DNA from 4 places in the Bradyrhizobium sp. YCK136 genome. Region 1 is predicted to be linked to each of the others. Evidence: riboswitches for the same ligand, from Rfam matches in the RefSeq annotation. Region 1 holds a riboswitch; each other region holds the start of a gene.

What was found. Region 1 has a riboswitch for cobalamin ahead of ACFLEY_RS30080 (DUF1636 domain-containing protein). Riboswitches for the same ligand answer to the same signal wherever they lie in the genome.
Region 2: it holds a riboswitch for cobalamin, as region 1 does, so the genes downstream of both, ACFLEY_RS48550 (ribonucleoside triphosphate reductase) here and ACFLEY_RS30080 (DUF1636 domain-containing protein) in region 1, are expected to answer to the same signal.
Region 3: it holds a riboswitch for cobalamin, as region 1 does, so the genes downstream of both, ACFLEY_RS25390 (TonB-dependent receptor) here and ACFLEY_RS30080 (DUF1636 domain-containing protein) in region 1, are expected to answer to the same signal.
Region 4: it holds a riboswitch for cobalamin, as region 1 does, so the genes downstream of both, metE (5-methyltetrahydropteroyltriglutamate--homocysteine S-methyltransferase) here and ACFLEY_RS30080 (DUF1636 domain-containing protein) in region 1, are expected to answer to the same signal.

The regions. Positions count from the first base shown of each region.
Region 1 covers NZ_CP172424.1:6,195,236-6,199,442, reverse strand. The annotation lists gene ACFLEY_RS30090 (cobyric acid synthase) at 1-1,148, opposite strand, end outside; gene cobO (cob(I)yrinic acid a,c-diamide adenosyltransferase) at 1,160-1,795, opposite strand; cobalamin riboswitch at 1,836-2,056, shown strand; gene ACFLEY_RS30080 (DUF1636 domain-containing protein) at 2,152-2,526, shown strand; gene cobW (cobalamin biosynthesis protein CobW) at 2,523-3,572, shown strand; gene cobN (cobaltochelatase subunit CobN) at 3,572-4,207, shown strand, end outside.
Region 2 covers NZ_CP172426.1:88,712-92,918, forward strand. The annotation lists gene ACFLEY_RS48540 (anaerobic ribonucleoside-triphosphate reductase activating protein) at 1-192, opposite strand, end outside; gene nrdD (anaerobic ribonucleoside-triphosphate reductase) at 149-340, opposite strand; gene ACFLEY_RS48550 (ribonucleoside triphosphate reductase) at 354-2,363, opposite strand; cobalamin riboswitch at 2,497-2,709, opposite strand; partial or broken gene ACFLEY_RS48555 (IS1380-like element ISBdi2 family transposase) at 2,986-4,207, opposite strand, start outside.
Region 3 covers NZ_CP172424.1:5,174,140-5,178,346, forward strand. The annotation lists partial or broken gene ACFLEY_RS25390 (TonB-dependent receptor) at 11-2,240, opposite strand; cobalamin riboswitch at 2,354-2,568, opposite strand; gene ACFLEY_RS25395 (hypothetical protein) at 2,634-2,855, opposite strand; gene ACFLEY_RS25400 (hypothetical protein) at 2,943-3,200, opposite strand; gene ACFLEY_RS25405 (hypothetical protein) at 3,340-3,552, opposite strand; gene ACFLEY_RS25410 (hypothetical protein) at 3,708-3,884, opposite strand; gene ACFLEY_RS25415 (adenylate/guanylate cyclase domain-containing protein) at 3,988-4,207, opposite strand, start outside.
Region 4 covers NZ_CP172424.1:1,294,111-1,298,317, forward strand. The annotation lists partial or broken gene ACFLEY_RS06105 (IS1380-like element ISBdi2 family transposase) at 1-43, shown strand, start outside; gene ACFLEY_RS06110 (nodulate formation efficiency C protein) at 295-1,020, opposite strand; cobalamin riboswitch at 2,030-2,232, shown strand; gene metE (5-methyltetrahydropteroyltriglutamate--homocysteine S-methyltransferase) at 2,333-4,207, shown strand, end outside.

The sequences.
Region 1 (4,207 bases):
TCGGTCGCCGCATGCACGGCCGCAACCCGCGTCAGCGTCTTCTGCGGACTCATCACCGTTTCGACATCCAGGAGTCCGAGGCCCGGCGTGTCGCCGGCAGGGCCTTCGATCCCGTCGGGATCGGCAACGCTGCGTCCGAGCATCTGATAGCCGCCGCAGAGGCCGAGCACGTGGCCGCCGCGGCGATAATGCGCCAGGAGATCAATGTCCCAGCCCTGCGCGCGCAGGAAGGCGAGGTCGCCGCGGGTGGATTTGGAGCCGGGGATGATGACGAGACGCACATCGCCAGGGATCGCTTCACCCGGCCGCACCATGACGAGATCGACGCCCGCCTCGAGCTTGAGCGGATCGAGATCGTCGAAATTGGCGATCCGCGACAGCGCAAGGCAAGCGATCTTGCATTGGCCCGGCTTTCGCGCATCACTCAGGCCCAGCGCGTCCTCGGCGGGCAGCTCGCCGGCGCGCGCAAACCAGGGCAGCACGCCAAAACCGCGCCAGGCGGTCTTTGCTTCGATCAGCTTGTAGCCGTCATCGAACAGCGTGGGATCGCCGCGAAATTTGTTGATGACAAAACCCTGGATCATCGCGGCATCGTCGGGGTCGATCACCATCTTGATGCCGACGAGCTGGGCGATGACGCCGCCACGGTCGATATCGCCGATCAGCACGACGGGCACGTCGGCCTTGCGCGCAAAACCCATGTTGGCGATGTCGGCCTTGCGCAAATTGACCTCGGCGGGGCTGCCGGCGCCTTCGACCAGCACGAGATCGGCGCGCGCCTTCAGCCGCTCAAAGCTCTCCAGCACCGCGCCCATCAATGACGGTTTCATCGCCGCGTATTCGCGCGCCCGCGCGGTCGCGATGCGTTTGCCGTGGACAACGACCTGCGCGCCGACATCGGTCTCGGGCTTCAGGAGCACCGGGTTCATGTCGGTGTGCGGCTCGACGCCGGCGGCGAGGGCTTGCAGTGCTTGGGCGCGGCCGATCTCGCCGCCGTCGACGGTCACGGCGGCATTGTTCGACATGTTCTGCGGCTTGAAGGGAAGCACGCGCAGCCCACGCCGCGTGAAGGCGCGCGCAAGGCCGGCGACGATGAGCGACTTGCCCACGTCCGAGCCGGCCCCCTGGATCATCAATGCGCGCGCCATCGCGTGTGTCTTCAGAACTCGACGCCGGCTTGCGCCTTGATGCCGGAGCGGAACGGATGTTTCACCAGCGTCATCTCGGTGACGAGGTCGGCGATCTCGATCAGCTCGTCCTTGGCATTGCGCCCGGTGAGCACGACATGTGTCATCGCAGGCTTTTGCGTCGTCAGGAACTCGACGACCTCAGCGATATCGAGATAGTCGTAGCGCAGCGCGATGTTAATCTCGTCGAGCACGACCATGCGCAGGTTCGAATCGAGGATCAGCTCCTTCGCCTTCTCCCAGCCGGCGCGCGCGGCCGCGATGTCGCGGGCGCGGTCCTGCGTCTCCCAGGTGAAACCTTCGCCCATCGCATGGAACTGGCAGAGATCGCCGAAATGGCCGGTGAGCAGGCGCCGCTCGCCTGTATCCCAGGCCCCCTTGATGAACTGCACGACGGCGCAGGGGAAGCCATGGGCGACGCAGCGCACGATCATGCCGAAGGCGGAGGAGGACTTGCCCTTGCCGGCGCCGGTATGGACGATGATGAGGCCCTTCTCGCCGCTCTTGGTCGCCATGATCTTGTCGCGGGCGGCCTTCTTCTTCGCCATTTTCGCGGCGTGGCGGGCGTCGGTTTCCTCGGCCGTTTGGGTATCCGGTTCAGGCGTCATCGGACGGGGTCCTTCGGCTTGACAAGAGGCGGCCAGGGGCAAATGGTGGCCCGGCGTTGGTTCCTGTCCTATGACAGGCGAAGAGGGAATGCGATAGGGTCCGAATCGGCAAGATTTGGGTCCAAAATGCAGCCGCCCCCGCGACCGTGACCGGAGAGATGCCCGAGGCCACTGATCCCTAACGGGATCGGGAAGGCGGGGATCGAAGGGCAAAACCCTGCTCCGCAAGCCGGGAGACCTGCCAGCGCGGACGATTTTTGGACCGGCGGACGGGGTGTTCCGCGACGGGGAAACGGACCCTCGCAAGACCGGTTCGTGGGCCTCTTCGCCTCCCGCTGTTTATTCTGGAAGAGGCGATGACCGTCACACTTCACGTCTGCATTACCTGCCGTGCCGGCGAGACGCTTGGCGAGGGCGAAGTCACGCCGGGCAAGCGCCTTCACGGTGCGATCGTCGACGCCGGCGTGCCCGATGGCGTCAATGTGGTTCCCGTTGAATGCCTGTCCGCATGCAGCCAGGGCTGCTCGGTCGCGCTCAGTGCGCCCGGCCGCTGGTCCTATGTCTATGGCCGCCTGTCGGATGCCAACGCGCGCGACGTGATCGCAGGCGCCGCCGCCTATGCGGCCGCGCCCGACGGCCTCGTGCCCTGGCGCAGCCGTCCCGAGATCTTCCGCAAGCAGTCACTTGCGCGCATTCCCCCCATTGCCGTCGTGCCGGAGGCCGCCGAATGAACTCGCTCGCAAAAGTCCCGGTCACGGTGATCACCGGCTTTCTCGGCTCCGGCAAGACGACGCTGATCCAGCATTTGCTCGCCAACCCCAACGGCAAGAAGCTCGCGGTGCTCGTCAACGAGTTCGGCAGCGAGGGCGTCGACGGCCAGATTCTGAAGTCCTGCGCCGATGCCAATTGCCCGGAGGAAAACATCGTCGAGCTCGCCAATGGCTGCATCTGCTGCACCGTTGCCGACGATTTCATCCCGACCATGGAGCTGTTGCTGGCGCGGCCGGTGAGGCCCGATCACATCCTGATCGAGACCTCGGGCCTGGCGCTGCCCAAGCCCTTGCTTAGGGCGTTCGACTGGCCGGAGATCCGTTCGCGCATCACCGTTGACGGTGTGATCGCGCTGGCCGATGCCGAGGCCGTCGCCGCCGGCCGTTTCGCGCCGGACCCGGCCGCAGTGGAAGTGCAGCGGGCGGCGGACGAAAATCTCGATCACGAGACGCCGCTGTCGGAAGTGTTCGAGGACCAGATCGCCTGCGCCGACATCGTGCTGCTGACCAAGGCCGATCTTGCCGGCCCGGCGGGACTCGAAGCGGCCAAGGCTGCCATCACCGCCGAGATGCCGCGCCGCGTGCCGATGCTTGCCGTTACCGACGGCGCGATCGATGCGCGCGTCATCCTCGGTCTCGGTGCCGCCGCCGAGAATGATCTTGCCGCGCGCCCGTCGCATCACGACGGCGAGGAGGAGCATGAGCACGACGATTTTGCGTCCGTCGTGATCGATCTTCCGGAAGTCGGCGACGTCGATGCGCTGGTCGCCTCGGTTCAGCGCCTGGCGCGCGAGCAGAACGTGCTGCGTGCCAAGGGTTACATCGCGGTCGCGGGCAAGCCGATGCGCCTGCTGCTCCAGGCCGTCGGCGAGCGCGTGCGTCACCAGTTCGACAAGCCCTGGGGCGCGCTCGCGCGGCAGTCAAAGCTCGTCGTGATCGGCGAGCACGGCGATATCGACGAGGCCGCGATAAGAGCGGGACTTGGTCTTTCAGGATCTGGCATCTGATGCACGTCGTCTTCCGCGAGAGCCGCGGTCTCGAGGAGACCGCGACGCCAAGGGACATCGGCCAGGACCCGGCCGATCTCGTGGTGCTCTCGTATTCGGATTCCGATCTTGCCGCGTTCGCGGCCGGCTGGCGGCGTGGCCGCGACAGCCTGCCGTCGCTGCGGCTCGCCAATCTCGCCGAACTGCGTCATCCGCTTTCGATCGACACCTACATCGAGCGCACGCTGGCCCAGGCACGCGGCATTCTGGTCCGCCTGATCGGCGGCGAGTCCTATTGGCCCTACGGTCTCGCGGCTCTCCAGCAACTCGCGCAGGCGCGCGGTATCGTGCTCGCCGTGCTGCCGGCCGACGGCCGCGACGACACGCGGCTCGATGCATACTCAACGCTGCCTGTCTCGACGCTGCGCCGGCTCAAGGTGCTCTGCGACACCGGCGGTCCGGTCGCAGCGCAGGCCGCGATTGCGCAACTTGCGCTGGCCTCGGGACTCTATGCCGGTCCGGTCGTCGGCGAGACGACCGTGCCCGAGATGGGCTTTTACGAGCCCGCGCGCGGTGTCATCGCCGTGCCGACCGCCGGCGAGGGCAAGCCTCGCGCGCTGGTGACGTTTTATCGGTCGTACCTGACCGCCGCGGAC
Region 2 (4,207 bases), on a different replicon from region 1:
CGCGATTTCGAAGTCTCCCCTCGGCGGAATCAGATGCGGGTTGTGGCAATAGCCGCACGACCAAGGGCAGCCCTGGCAGAACACCGTTGCCACGAGCTCGCCCGGCCAGTCGCAGGTGGACAGCCGGGCCAGCCCGCCAATCTGCAATTCAGCCGAGCGCGACGCGCGCTTCAGCGAAGAACCTGCGCTCATTGTGCTCGCCTTTCTTGCCGCGATTGAACGACGACACCGGCCGGTGATAACCCATCACGCGGGTCCAGACCTCACAGGGCTGGCGCTCGTCGTCGCTGAGCGTCACCGCGGAATCGGTGCTGGTCGCACGGGCAGTGGATTCGTTCATCTGTGGTCTCCTTTCAGTGCGCGGCGGCATGCCGCTTGGCTGCGAGCCGTTCGGCGTCGCATTTCGGGCAGAAGGCATGCTCGCCTTCGAGATAGCCGTGCGTCGGACAGATCGAGAATGTCGGCGTGACGGTGACGTAGGGTAGGCGGAAATTTGAGAGCGCCCGCCGCACGAGCTTCTTGCACGCTGCGCCCGAGGACAAGCGTGAGCCCATGTAGAGATGGAGCACCGTACCGCCGGTGTATTTGCGTTGCAGCTCGTCTTGGCGCTCAAGGGCCTCGAACGGATCGTCGGTGAGGCCGACCGGAAGCTGGCTCGAATTGGTGTAATAGGGGAGATCGACGGTGCCCGCCTGCAAGATTCCGGGGTAGCGCTTGCGGTCTTCCTTCGCGAAGCGGTAGGTCGTGCCCTCCGCGGGCGTGGCTTCGAGGTTGAACAGGATGCCGGTTTCGGTCTGGAACGCGGCGATGCGCGCGCGCACATGGTCGAGCAGCCGTACCGCAAAGGCATGGCCCCAGGGTGTGCTGATGTTCTCGCAATCGGCGGTGAGGTTGCGGATCATCTCGTTGACGCCATTGACGCCGAGCGTCGAGAAATGGTTGCGCAGCGTGCCCAGATAGCGCTTGCTATAGGGAAAAAGTCCGTCGTCCATGTAGCGTTGCACGACCTTGCGCTTGATGTCCAGGCTGTTGCGACCGATTTCCAGCAGCGCGTCGAGGCGATGGAATAGGCCCGCTTCGTCGCCGCGATGCAGATAGCCGAGGCGAGCGCAATTAATGGTAACCACACCAATAGAGCCGGTCTGCTCAGCGCTGCCGAACAGGCCGTTACCGCGCTTGAGCAGCTCGGTGAGATCGAGCTGTAGTCGGCAGCACATCGAGCGGATCATGTTCGGCTTGAGCTCGGAATTGATGAAGTTCTGGAAGTAGGGCAGGCCGTATTTCGCCGTCATCTCGAACAGGCGATCAGCGTTATCGCTCTCCCAGGGGAAATCCGCAGCGATGTTGTAGGTCGGGATTGGAAAGGTGAATACACGGCCCTTGGCGTCACCTTTCGTCATCACCTCCATATAGGCGCGGTTGATCATGTCCATTTCGGAACGCAGGTCGCCATAGGTGAAATCCATCTCCTCTCCGCCGATCACCGGCACCTGATCGCGGAGGTCCTCCGGGCAGGTCCAGTCGAAGGTGAGATTGGTGAAAGGCGTCTGCGTACCCCAGCGCGAGGGGACATTGAGGTTGTAGATGAGCTCCTGGATCGATTGCAGTACGTCGCCGTAGCTCAAGCCGTCCCTCCGGATGAACGGCGCCATATAGGTGTCGAACGAACTGAAGGCTTGCGCGCCCGCCCACTCGTTCTGCAACGTGCCGAGAAAATTGACGATCTGCCCGACCGCACTCGACATGTGCTTCGGCGGGCCGGCCTCGACCTTGCCGGGCACGCCGTTCAGTCCCTCGGTCAAGAGCGTGCGCAGCGACCAGCCGGCGCAATAACCGGCGAGCATGTCGAGGTCATGGATATGGATGTCGCCTTCACGATGGGCGTGGCCGATCTCCGGCGGGTAGATGTGCGACAGCCAGTAGTTGGCGACGACCTTGCCCGAGAGGTTCAGGATAAGGCCGCCCAGCGAATAGCCCTGGTTGGCGTTGGCATTCACGCGCCAGTCGGTACGTTCGAGATACTCGTTGATGGAAGCGGCGACATCAACCATCGTCTTGTGGTCCCGACGCGCCTGTCCGCGTTTCTCACGATAGACGATGTAGGCGCGCGCAGTGGCGAAATAGTCGGCCGCGATCAGCACCTGCTCGACAATATCCTGCACCTCTTCAATTTGGGGCGTTGCGCCGGCGAAGCGGTGCGCGATGACCTTGATAGTCTCTCCCGTGAGCCGGCCGGCCGCCTCGTCGTCGAACTCGCCGGTCGCCCGTCCCGCGCGCGCGATCGCAGAACGGATCTTGCCGGCATCGAACACAACCGTGTCGCCATCGCGTTTGACGATCGAGCGCGGCAATGCGGCTTGCAAAGAATTGCTTTGACCCAGACCAGACATCGGCATCCCATATGGGTTGGGGCAGGGCCGAGGTAGGCGCATGCGGAAAACGAGCCGCCCTCGGCGGCCGACTGCCGGCAAGCGACCACCGGGACACCCCGCCCGAGGACTCTGTTGTTGTCGCGGCAGGTCTCCTGGCTCGCGGGTTATTGCTGCTGTCTGGCCTTCCCGACGCGGAGATTTTGCGCCAGTGACTCTATCGACATCGGCTCGCCGCTTACAGTTGCGGGGGCAGCGCCGGCTTTGGCTTTCGGCCGTACCGGCTTCCCTCTTAGCTCTCTATCTTGTGATTCGAGAGACCGTGACGGCTACATTTAGGGGGCATATTCGATTCTGTGTCAACAGGTAGTTTATTGCAGCGGAAATATAGAGCCCGTCATGGGTTCTCGTCTTCGTTGCGCCACGCGTCGATTGTCTCGGGCTGCTTAGCCCGTCCTATTCGTGAGAGTGCGGCTTTTGGGCCCGATTGATGCGGCCGCACATCTTGTCTGACGAGGCGCACAGGATTGCCTTCGGCTTTTCGCCGCCTGACGACCGGTACTTTGCAACGCGCTTGAGGGATGGGTTGGGCGAACGGGGGCGGACGCCCCGCCGGTCAAGGACTGAGCGGCAGCAGCGCGCCGGGCAAGCCGCGGATCAGGTCGGCTTCGGGACATGCCGCGGCGAACGCAAGGCGAATGCGGCTCGTGGTCTCGACCACACGGGCAGCGAGTTTCAAGAGACGAAGACGCAGCGTCGCGAACTCGGCAGCGGCCAATTCCCGGGCTTTGGGAATGGCGTCGCGCACGGTCAGCATCAGCCAATAAGCGGCCGTATGGAGCACGAGACGGACCTGGTTGGCGAGCGCCGAACGGCAGCTGGTGCGGTCGGAGGCGAGCTGTGTCTTATGCAGCTTGATCAGATTCTCGGCTTGGCCGCGCGCGCAATACAGGCTGTCGTAGATCCACTCGGCCGAGCCGACATCGAGGCTGGTGACGACGAAACGGATGTCGAGGCCGAGCATCGTCGCCTCAATACGGGCGACGGTGCGCCGTTCGCGATCCCAGGACTTTGCCTTGTGGCGCGTCTCGGTATAGCCACGCAGAACCGGCAGGTTCTCGATGGCGCGTCGGGTGCGGATGTCGTCGGCGACCTCGTCGACTTTTCTGGCGAGAGGCTTGGTGCCGGACAGACCGAAGATGTAGTCGATGCCGTTGGTCTCGCACCACGCCATGGCCTCCGGCCGGGCATAGTGCCCGTCGCCACGGAACGTAATTTGCGTGTTGTGCCACCGCGTCCGGATATGCCGTACGGCGCAGATGGGCACGCACCTCGACGCCGCCCGGCGTCTTGCCGGGCCGCAGCACGACGGCCACGGGCCGGCTCTTCTCCGTGTCGTAGACGTGGATCGGCAGGAAGCAGCGTTCGTCATAATGAGCGTTGAACAGCGAGAGCTGCTGATGGCCGTGGACGACGTCGCAGGTATCATCGATGTCGAGCGTGACGGATGCCGGCTCGCGCGGGTAGCTATCCATCCATGCGTCGACCAAAGTGTAGGTCAGCCGGATCACGTCGCGCAGGCGCGGAGCATTCTCCAGCCGCGACAGCGTCGGCTGGGAACACAAATCCCGGCCCGTGTCCGGTAGGCGACCGCAGGCCAGTTTGAATGCCGGATCGGACCTCAGATGATCGAGGTCGTCGGCGTCCTCGTAGCCGCAGCAGATCGCGAACATGCGAGCGCGGAACATATCGACCAGGCTGTGCACGACCCGCGTCGGATCGCGCCGATCCGGGAACACCCGGGCCAGATTGTTGGCCAAACCGAGACGCCGCTCGGC
Region 3 (4,207 bases), 1.0 Mb from region 1:
AGAGCCTTGATCAGAATTTGGCGCCGGCCTTGAGCAGATAGGTGCGGCCCGGCAGCGGATAGGCACTGAAGCGGCCGTCCGTGAAGGTGCTTGCGATCGCATAGTCGTAGTAGAGCGCGTTCAGCACGTTGTTGACGCTCAAAGACCAGAAGTAGCGCTCGTACTGACCGCTGAGCTTGAGGTCGATCGTGCCATTGGCTGGGATCGGCCGCTGTGTTCCCGCCTGGTCATTGTCCATGCGCCGCTCGCTCCAGAAGCGCGCGGTGGCGTCGAGCACCACATAGTTCTGCCAGATGTTCCAAGTGACGCCTGCACTCGCGGTGTAGCGCGACACCAGCGGCACGTCGTTGCCGGCCCAGACGCCCTCGCGAAACACGGCCCTTGTATAGGCCATGCCGGAGCGCAGGAGCAGAGAGTCGTTGACGCGATAGGACAGACTGGTCTCCGAGCCGTAACGGCGGGTCGGATCGAGGTTGGTGTTGTAGAACAGGATCGGACTGAAGTGGATCTCGTTGGCGAGGTCCATCAGATAGAGGCTGCTCTGCAATTGCAGCCCGCCTCCCTTGATGCGCAGCCCGCCCTCGACATCCTGCGAGGTCTGGGTCTTGAGCCGGAAGGTCTGCGGCAGCGGATTGAAGAAGGGGTCGAATGAAGGGCCCGACGACACACGCTCATCGACATCCGGCGTGCGGAATGCGCGCGCAGCGCGGCCGAACAGCGAGACGATGTCATTGAGGCGATGCTCGACCCCGAGGTGCAGCGCGTATTGGGTCTCGTCGCTCCTGAGCGGGAGCGCGCCGATGTCGGTGTTGAACGGAGCGGCGACGTCAAAATTGTCTCGCGCCGAGAGACTGACGCTCTGCCCGCACGCCATAGGAGACGTCAGTCGCCGGCGCCACACCCAATGCGTGCTGAAAATAGCCCGCAACCGTCTGCTGCCTGAGATCGTAATTGTGCCAGGGCGCGAGCCCCTGGCCGGCGCCGCGGTTCTGCTGAAAGCTCGCATCGTAATAATCGAGGCCGGTCAGCAGTTGCGACGGCATCCCCAGCAGCAAGCCCTTCACGCTGAGCCGCGGCGTGATCGACCATGTCGTCAGATCGGCATCGACATAGGTGGACGTGAACAACGCGGGAACCGGCGCCGGGCCGGAGAAGAACGCGCCCTGCTGCTTCTTGTCGCGCACGCCGCCGTCCACGATCAGATCGATGCCGTTGGCCAGGGTCTTCGTGAAGCCGGCTGTCGCGCTGAAGCCCTGCTGGTTGGCGTAGTTGAAGGGTGTGCTGGTGCCCCGTCGGTTGGTCGCGAGCTCGTCGACGCCGATGGACGGATCGACGGTGCGGCCGCCCGGCAATCGCAGCTCCTGATTGTCGCCGGTAACGGTGACGAAAGCAGTCAGGTCTGATGTCGTGTAGTTCAGGTTGCCGACGCCATTCTCCTGGACAAGGCGATTGTTGTCGCGGTAGCCGTCTGTCTTGACGGCATTGCCGTAGAACGAGGTCGACCACGGACCGGAATTGAGCGACGTCGAGACATTGCCAAGCCTGGTGTCGAACGAGCCGAAGCCGGCCTCGATGCGCGCGGCAACGGGCGGCCCGCCGACGCCGTTCCTGGTGACGATGTTGATCACGCCGCCGACCGCATTGTCCCCATAGAGCACCGCGCCGGCATTGCCGCGCGTGATCTCGATACGCTCAATGGAATTGAGCGGGACAGTGGAGAGGTCCACCTGCGCGATGTCGATGTCGTTCAGCCGCCGCCCGTTGATCAGCACCAGCGAATTGGCAGTGGCAAACGCGCCGAAGCCGCGCAGGTCGACGCTGGTCTTCGCGCCGATCTGGCCGCCATAGAGCGTCGTGATCTGGGCACCCGGGACTTGCGTCGCGATGATCTCGGCAAGCGTCTGCGAGGGCGCATGTGCGATATCCGCGGCCGTGATGACGGTCGTGGCGGCCCCGACGATGCCTCCGTTGCTGGCGACCGCCTCGCCGCCGGAGCCGGACGAGCCGGCGCCATTGCCTGCCGGCGCTCCACTCGGGGCTCGCCGCCTCGTCGTGTCGCCGTCGCCGATCGCCCTGGCGCGCGTGCGGTTCTGATCGTCGGGCCTGGTCACTTCGACCGGCGGCAGCTGCTCGGCGGCGGCTTGCTGCGCGAAAGCTGCGGGGAGATCGATCGCATGGAGGAAAACGGCAGCAACGATACCGGCGCGAAGGCGCCTGGCGGCAGAGACAATACGGGACACAGTTGTAACCTCGGCATGACGTCAGTGGCACGTCACAGCGAACGAGGCTTTACGGCGGAGCAATCGATTGCTCCGGTGAAGCTAATGCCTGTACTCCCCGACCGACATCTTCGCGTGTGACCACGGCTGACGGCAGGTCTCCTGGCTCGCGGGTCGTTACCTTACGTCGCCTTCCCAGGACCGAGATTCCCAGTGGCATATGACGAAAGATTCACCGCTTACAGTTGCGGGGGCAGCCGTGGCGTTGGGACAATCCCGGCGTTGGGACAATCTCGCACCACGTTCCCTTTTGATCTCCGTGCGGAGAACCGTCACCGATCAATCTACGAGGCGGCCGTACGGAGAGTCAATCGACCGGTTGAACGATGAGCTGCAAACGCGAGGCAAACACAATCAGTCAGGCTTCCGCACCGCGCGCGTCGTGACCACCGCCCGCTCTCCGGCATCGACAAGCTGGCCGATGCCGGTTCGGCCCGCGAGCGCGCAGCGGACGATGTTCTCGGCGACCGACCTGCGGAACCCATGATCCTCGCCCCTGGGCCGATTGCGGCAAATCCGATCCAGCGCCAGCTTCATGTTGATCCGTGTACGGGTGTCGAAATGCGCGCTGATCATTCGCCTGGCCTCGATACGTGATGTTGGGGCGGAAACGTCCGACGATCGCCCGGGTTCCGACACGGGATCGCGCAATAGAGCGGCCGCCTACGCCCGCCCTCTCTGGCGCTGTGCCTGAGCCCAGGCCACCGTGACGTCGCGCGGCGGGATGTCGATGCGCCGGATCGGCGTCAATTCGCCCGAGGCGGAGATGATCGCGGTCTCCTCGCGGCGACAGCGCGGACACACGAAGCGGACCTCGCTCGGGGACGTCGACCAGCTCGAGCGTTTGACGTTGGCCGCCATCGGCCACGCGTCGCACTGCGAGCACGACACCAGAAACCGGCCGGGATCGAGCATACCCATTCCATCCGACTCCGCGTCCTGCCTGCTCCTACCAATGATTATGTCAGGTGAATCGTTCCGGTGCCCCGACACCGTCAACCCCTCAATGCCCAAGGGGCCCGGCGATCCGGCCCTCAGGCTTTTGCAAACCGCTGGCCGATCAGTGCGCGCCCTTGAGCGTGCAGGACGTGGTGCAGGTGACCGTGTTGCCATGGTCGCACGCCTTGCAGGCGGCCACGCACTGGTTCATGTCGCGGGGGTTGTAGGAGCTGTAGTTCCGCACCGGGCAGGCTGCGGTCGAGCCGGTGATGTCCTGTTCCTGGTTGCAGGCCGCTGTCATGAGCGCGAGGATGAGGACCGCAAGCAGACGCATGGGATTGCCCCGAAAAAGCACCGGCAAAGCAACATCAGCGAGACACGCTGCATTGCAGCGAGTCCCGGCATTCCCACTGCGAGCCATCGCGAATCGCGACGCTCGCTCCCGTCAAAGGATGCGTGCCAAATGTTAAGAACGGATTGCAGCCGCCTTCAGGCCGCAGCGCTGGTCGCGACCGCAGCCCGCGTCTCGCGCGCAAGCTGATAATAGTGCTCGGCGAGCTTGAGATAGAATTCGCGCTTGGTGCTGTCGGTGGCGAGCTTGGCGATCAGCTCGCATTCGGCCGTGAGCGTCTCGAACCGTTCCAGCCTGTCCTCAAGTTCTGTCATCGGCGTGTCCCCATCAAACGCCTCAAGGACGATCAACCTAAGCCTGGGAAATAGGTCACGGCGAACATCGTTATCGAGTAGAAACAATTTTTCCCGCGGCGGCTTACTTCTGCTCCAGCCGCCAGGCACCGTCCCACCTCTCGTCCGGCGGATTGACCTCGAACTGCGCGATGCGGGCGAGCAGCGCGCGCGAGGGACCGTCGCCGGGGACGGCTTCGAGCGCCGCGTTGAAGGCGGCGCGGGCCTCGTCGAAGCGGCGGGCGCGATAGGCGGCAAGACCTTCGGCATAGTGCGTGCGCAAGCTGTCCTGCGCGGCGGTGAGC
Region 4 (4,207 bases), 4.9 Mb from region 1:
GATCCGCGGCTTGCCCGGCGCGCTGCTGCCGCTCAGTCCTTGACCGGCGGGGCGTCCGCCCCCCGTTCGCCCCACTCCTCCATCGCCTACAAAACAGCTTGATGTAGAACCCGGTGAGAAAAGGCCGGACGGTCACCCACGCCAGCCGCCAGCCCCCGTCAGACGTCAAGAACGACCGTGCTCTCGTGAACAGATCGGGCTAAAACAAAGCAAGTGCCGAGCGCGTATGTCTTGCAGTCGGTCCGAGGCACTGGGCCATGGAGGAACTGCGGCGCGATGTTGCTCTGCGGCAGTTTACTCGGGCCTTCGCTCTCCTAAGTATTCCTCTTCATTTGGCTCGGTGCGTTGGAACCAGGAGCCAGGGGCAAATTTCGCGATGCGCTTGGCAAAGGAGGATTGTGGCTCCCAATCCTGTCCTTCTCTCTTTTCGAAAGTGATGACCCCGTTGTGTGCAAAATAACGTGGTCCTTGGATACTACAATTCACCAAGAGCTGAACGCGCCACACGTCACCCGTCTCGGCCGGTTTGCCATTCCGCTTCGGTAAGTAGTCCACTCCAACTGGTTCAATGATAGTGCAGCGGCCCTGCCGCAGAAGATCGCCGAGCCGGCCTTGCGGGGTGGCCACGAAGTTGAAGTTGGCCGGATCATGCAGAAAGCGAAGATTTGCGTCCCTTTCGCCATCTGCGACTTCACTGGCGATCAGGGAGAGCGCCAGGGCGCGCCAGCCCAATTCCATCGGCTTCGCATAAGTCGACGCAAGTTCAAACGTGCCGTCGAGGGCGATCTTCCAAGTGATAACGTACTGTTCGTCCGATTTGTTGTCCCGGTGTCTGGTCCACGAAACGAAAATAAAGTCGTTTTGGCCAAGTTCAACAACGCCCCACATTTGAGGCACGAACTGTGCCACCTTCGAGACATTGGAGATAATTTGTTCTATCGTCTCACCATCTTGCGCTCGCCAAGTTGACTTCAATCGTTCGACAAGGGGGCTGTCGCTGGCCCGAATATTATTGCTCATGGCAGCCGGCCAGGCGAGGCAGATTAAGAATCCGACCAAGCAAAGCCATAGCGCGGGTCTTCCAGACATTCTCTTCATAACCCTCGGCCTATCGCGTTTCATCCAAACATCTTGTAAAGCAGGCAACCTCGAACCTGCTATGAGCCATCGCAAGAAGTTTACGGGGATGCGACGTGGCACCCGCTGGCTGTCCCGCGCGATCAGGCGCTCCCTGTATGTCATGCGCAGCTAACTTCCCCGACAGCGACTGCGTCAATTGGCTGAGCTGGACCTGCCCAGCAGGAGGAGACTGGGCATGCCGAGGGTCTGCATTCTTCGTGCCAGGCAATAGGCGGAAATTTTCACAGAGTTTGTGTCGCTCTTGTCGACTTTCCGACCTTTGCACGTTTTCGATGTTCCTATTCAGTGTATCCGCCGCAGCTTGTGCATCCTTGTCCCGCACCGGATATTTAGCAGAAGAGTTGAACGCCTCGATGCCGGATGCCTGATGGACGGAAGTGCGTTTGCCGCTATTGAGCTGTGTGGTTCGCTATCGTGCCGCCGGCGTTCGAGCTGCATGATTGCCAGCGGCACCAAGCCGGCTTGATCCCGGCTTTGAAGTCTGGGTGGCACGCAAATCAACCCCTCGCCTCGTATGTTGCTAAATTCCGCCACGTGCCTTGGCCTATTCGCTGCAGATCCTTTAGTTGAGAGAATAGCTGGCTAGCCGAGGTGCTGGGCGAACCTCTGGAAATCGCAAAGCCGCATCGAAAGCATTCTGATAGAAACGTCGGTACTCCCGCCGGAAGGCTGCTTCTGTCCCTTTCATCGATCTGGCGTGCGGCTCCGCCTCAAGGCAGCTCCGGATGCTATCCCGGTATCTGAGAAGGATATGTCTGATTATGACATCTCTGATTAGAGAATGTTTCTGGATGGTGGTAAGTCACAGAGATGCACGGTCATTCGGCTAGCAGATGTCGCAGATTAGCTTGCACATAATCTGAGAGGTTGACGGAAGAGTTCTCGTGCCGATAATCCAAGTCGTCGAGGTTCTCCGGTTCCCATTGATCCGGAGCTAAGAGGGAAGCCGGTGCAAATGCCGGCGCTGCCCCCGCAACTGTAAGTGGCGAGCCGCTGTCCAACGATGTCACTGAAGCCTGCACGGCTTCGGGAAGGCCGGACAGCAGCGATGACCAGCAAGCCAGGAGACCGGCCCCGACAATATATTGGTCCACGGGCGGGGTGTCTCGGTGGTACGCCAAGCAGCCGTCGCACGCGCGACTTCTCCTGCCTGCGTCCGCCATGGCCTTTGTCCCCAACAGGGGTTAACGCGATGTCTCCTCTCTCTCTCCCAGTTGCTACGCTCGGAACGCCACGCATCGGCCCAAGGCGTGAGCTCAAGCTCGCTCTAGAAAGCTACTGGTCTGGAAAGATTAGTGAACAGCAGTTGCACGAAGACGCATCCGGCCTACGCGCAGCGAATTGGGCTCGTCAGAAATCGCTCGGCGTCACGATCATTCCGTCAAACGACTTCTCGCTGTATGATCAGGTGCTTGATACAAGTGTCATGGTTGGCGCCATCCCGGAGATCTACGCCTCGAACGGAGAATCCGTTTCGCTCCAGACGTACTTCGCCATGGCCCGCGGATCGCAATGCGGCGATCAGGATGCGAGTTGCGACCAGAGTACGCGGGGATCTGGCGTGCCCGCGCAGGAAATGACCAAGTGGTTCGATACCAACTACCACTACATGGTTCCCGAGTTTTACCGGGGACAGGCGTTCAGACTGTGCTCTCGCAAACCCGTCGAAGAGTATGAGGAAGCCAGGGCTCTTGGCTTTCAGACCCGCCCTGTCCTGATCGGGCCGGTCACATTTTTAAAGCTCGGCAAGAGTACCGATAGCGCGTTCCAGCCCCTCTCTCTCCTCGATGATCTGATACCTGTCTATATCGAACTTCTGCATGAATTAGCCAAACGAGGGGCAAGTTGGGTTCAGTTTGATGAGCCCTGCCTGGTCCTTGATCTGGATGAGGCGGCGCGACAATCGTTGCTGCACGCCTATAACCGGTTCGCAAAGGAGGGACCCGCTATCAAGATCATGCTTGCGAGCTATTTCGGCGCCCTAGGCGACAATCTGGATACTGCCTTGAGCCTGCCAATTTCCGGTCTGCACGTCGATTTGGTTCGAGCGCCAGAACTATTGGATCAGATCATTGCTGACGGCCGAAGTGATCTCGTCATGTCGCTCGGTGTCATCGACGGCCGCAATGTGTGGCGGTCGAACTTGCCGTCGCTCCGTCAGCGGCTGAAGCCCTCGATTGCGAAGCTTGGCAGGCACCGTGTACAGCTCGCTCCGTCCTGCTCGCTGCTTCACGTGCCGGTCGATGTTGAACTCGAGACCGGGCTCGCGTCCGACGTCAAGAGCTGGCTTGCTTTCTCGGTTCAGAAGATGCGTGAGCTTGCGATCCTGGCGCGGGTACTCGCAGGCGACCAGAATGTTGGGCTAGCTCTTGCCGAGTCGGAATGCGCCGCGACTGCCCGCCGGACCTCGCCGAAGATCCATAATGCCAACGTCGCTGTCCGAATGAGGGCGATCGATCAGACGATGCGCCAGCGCGCCACCCCGTTTGCCCGTCGTTCCGAGATCCAAAGGGAACGCTTTGGACTGCCGGCTTTTCCTACCACGACGATAGGATCGTTTCCGCAGACCACAGCGGTGCGAAATGCTCGCGCGGCGCATGCGCGAGGTGCGATGAGCGAGGAGCAATACGACAGGTTCCTCAAAGAGGAGATAGCCCGCGCCGTACGTTGGCAGGAGGACATCGGTCTTGACGTCCTCGTGCATGGCGAATTCGAGCGTAATGACATGGTGCAGTACTTCAGCGAGCAACTCGCCGGCTTCGCATTTACAAGGAACGGATGGGTTCAGTCCTATGGTTCGCGCTGCGTTAGGCCCCCGATCCTGTTTGGCGATGTAGTGCGGCCGAAGCCGATCACCGTGGAATGGTGGCGCTACGCGCAATCACTAACTGGTAAGCCGATGAAGGCGATGTTGACCGGACCGGTGACGATCCTGAACTGGTCGTTTGTTCGCGATGATATTCCTAGAAGCGAGGTCTGCCGTCAGCTTGCGCTCGCGATGCGCGATGAAGTCCGCGATCTCGAGAATGCCGGTGCAGCCATAATACAGATCGACGAAGCTGCACTC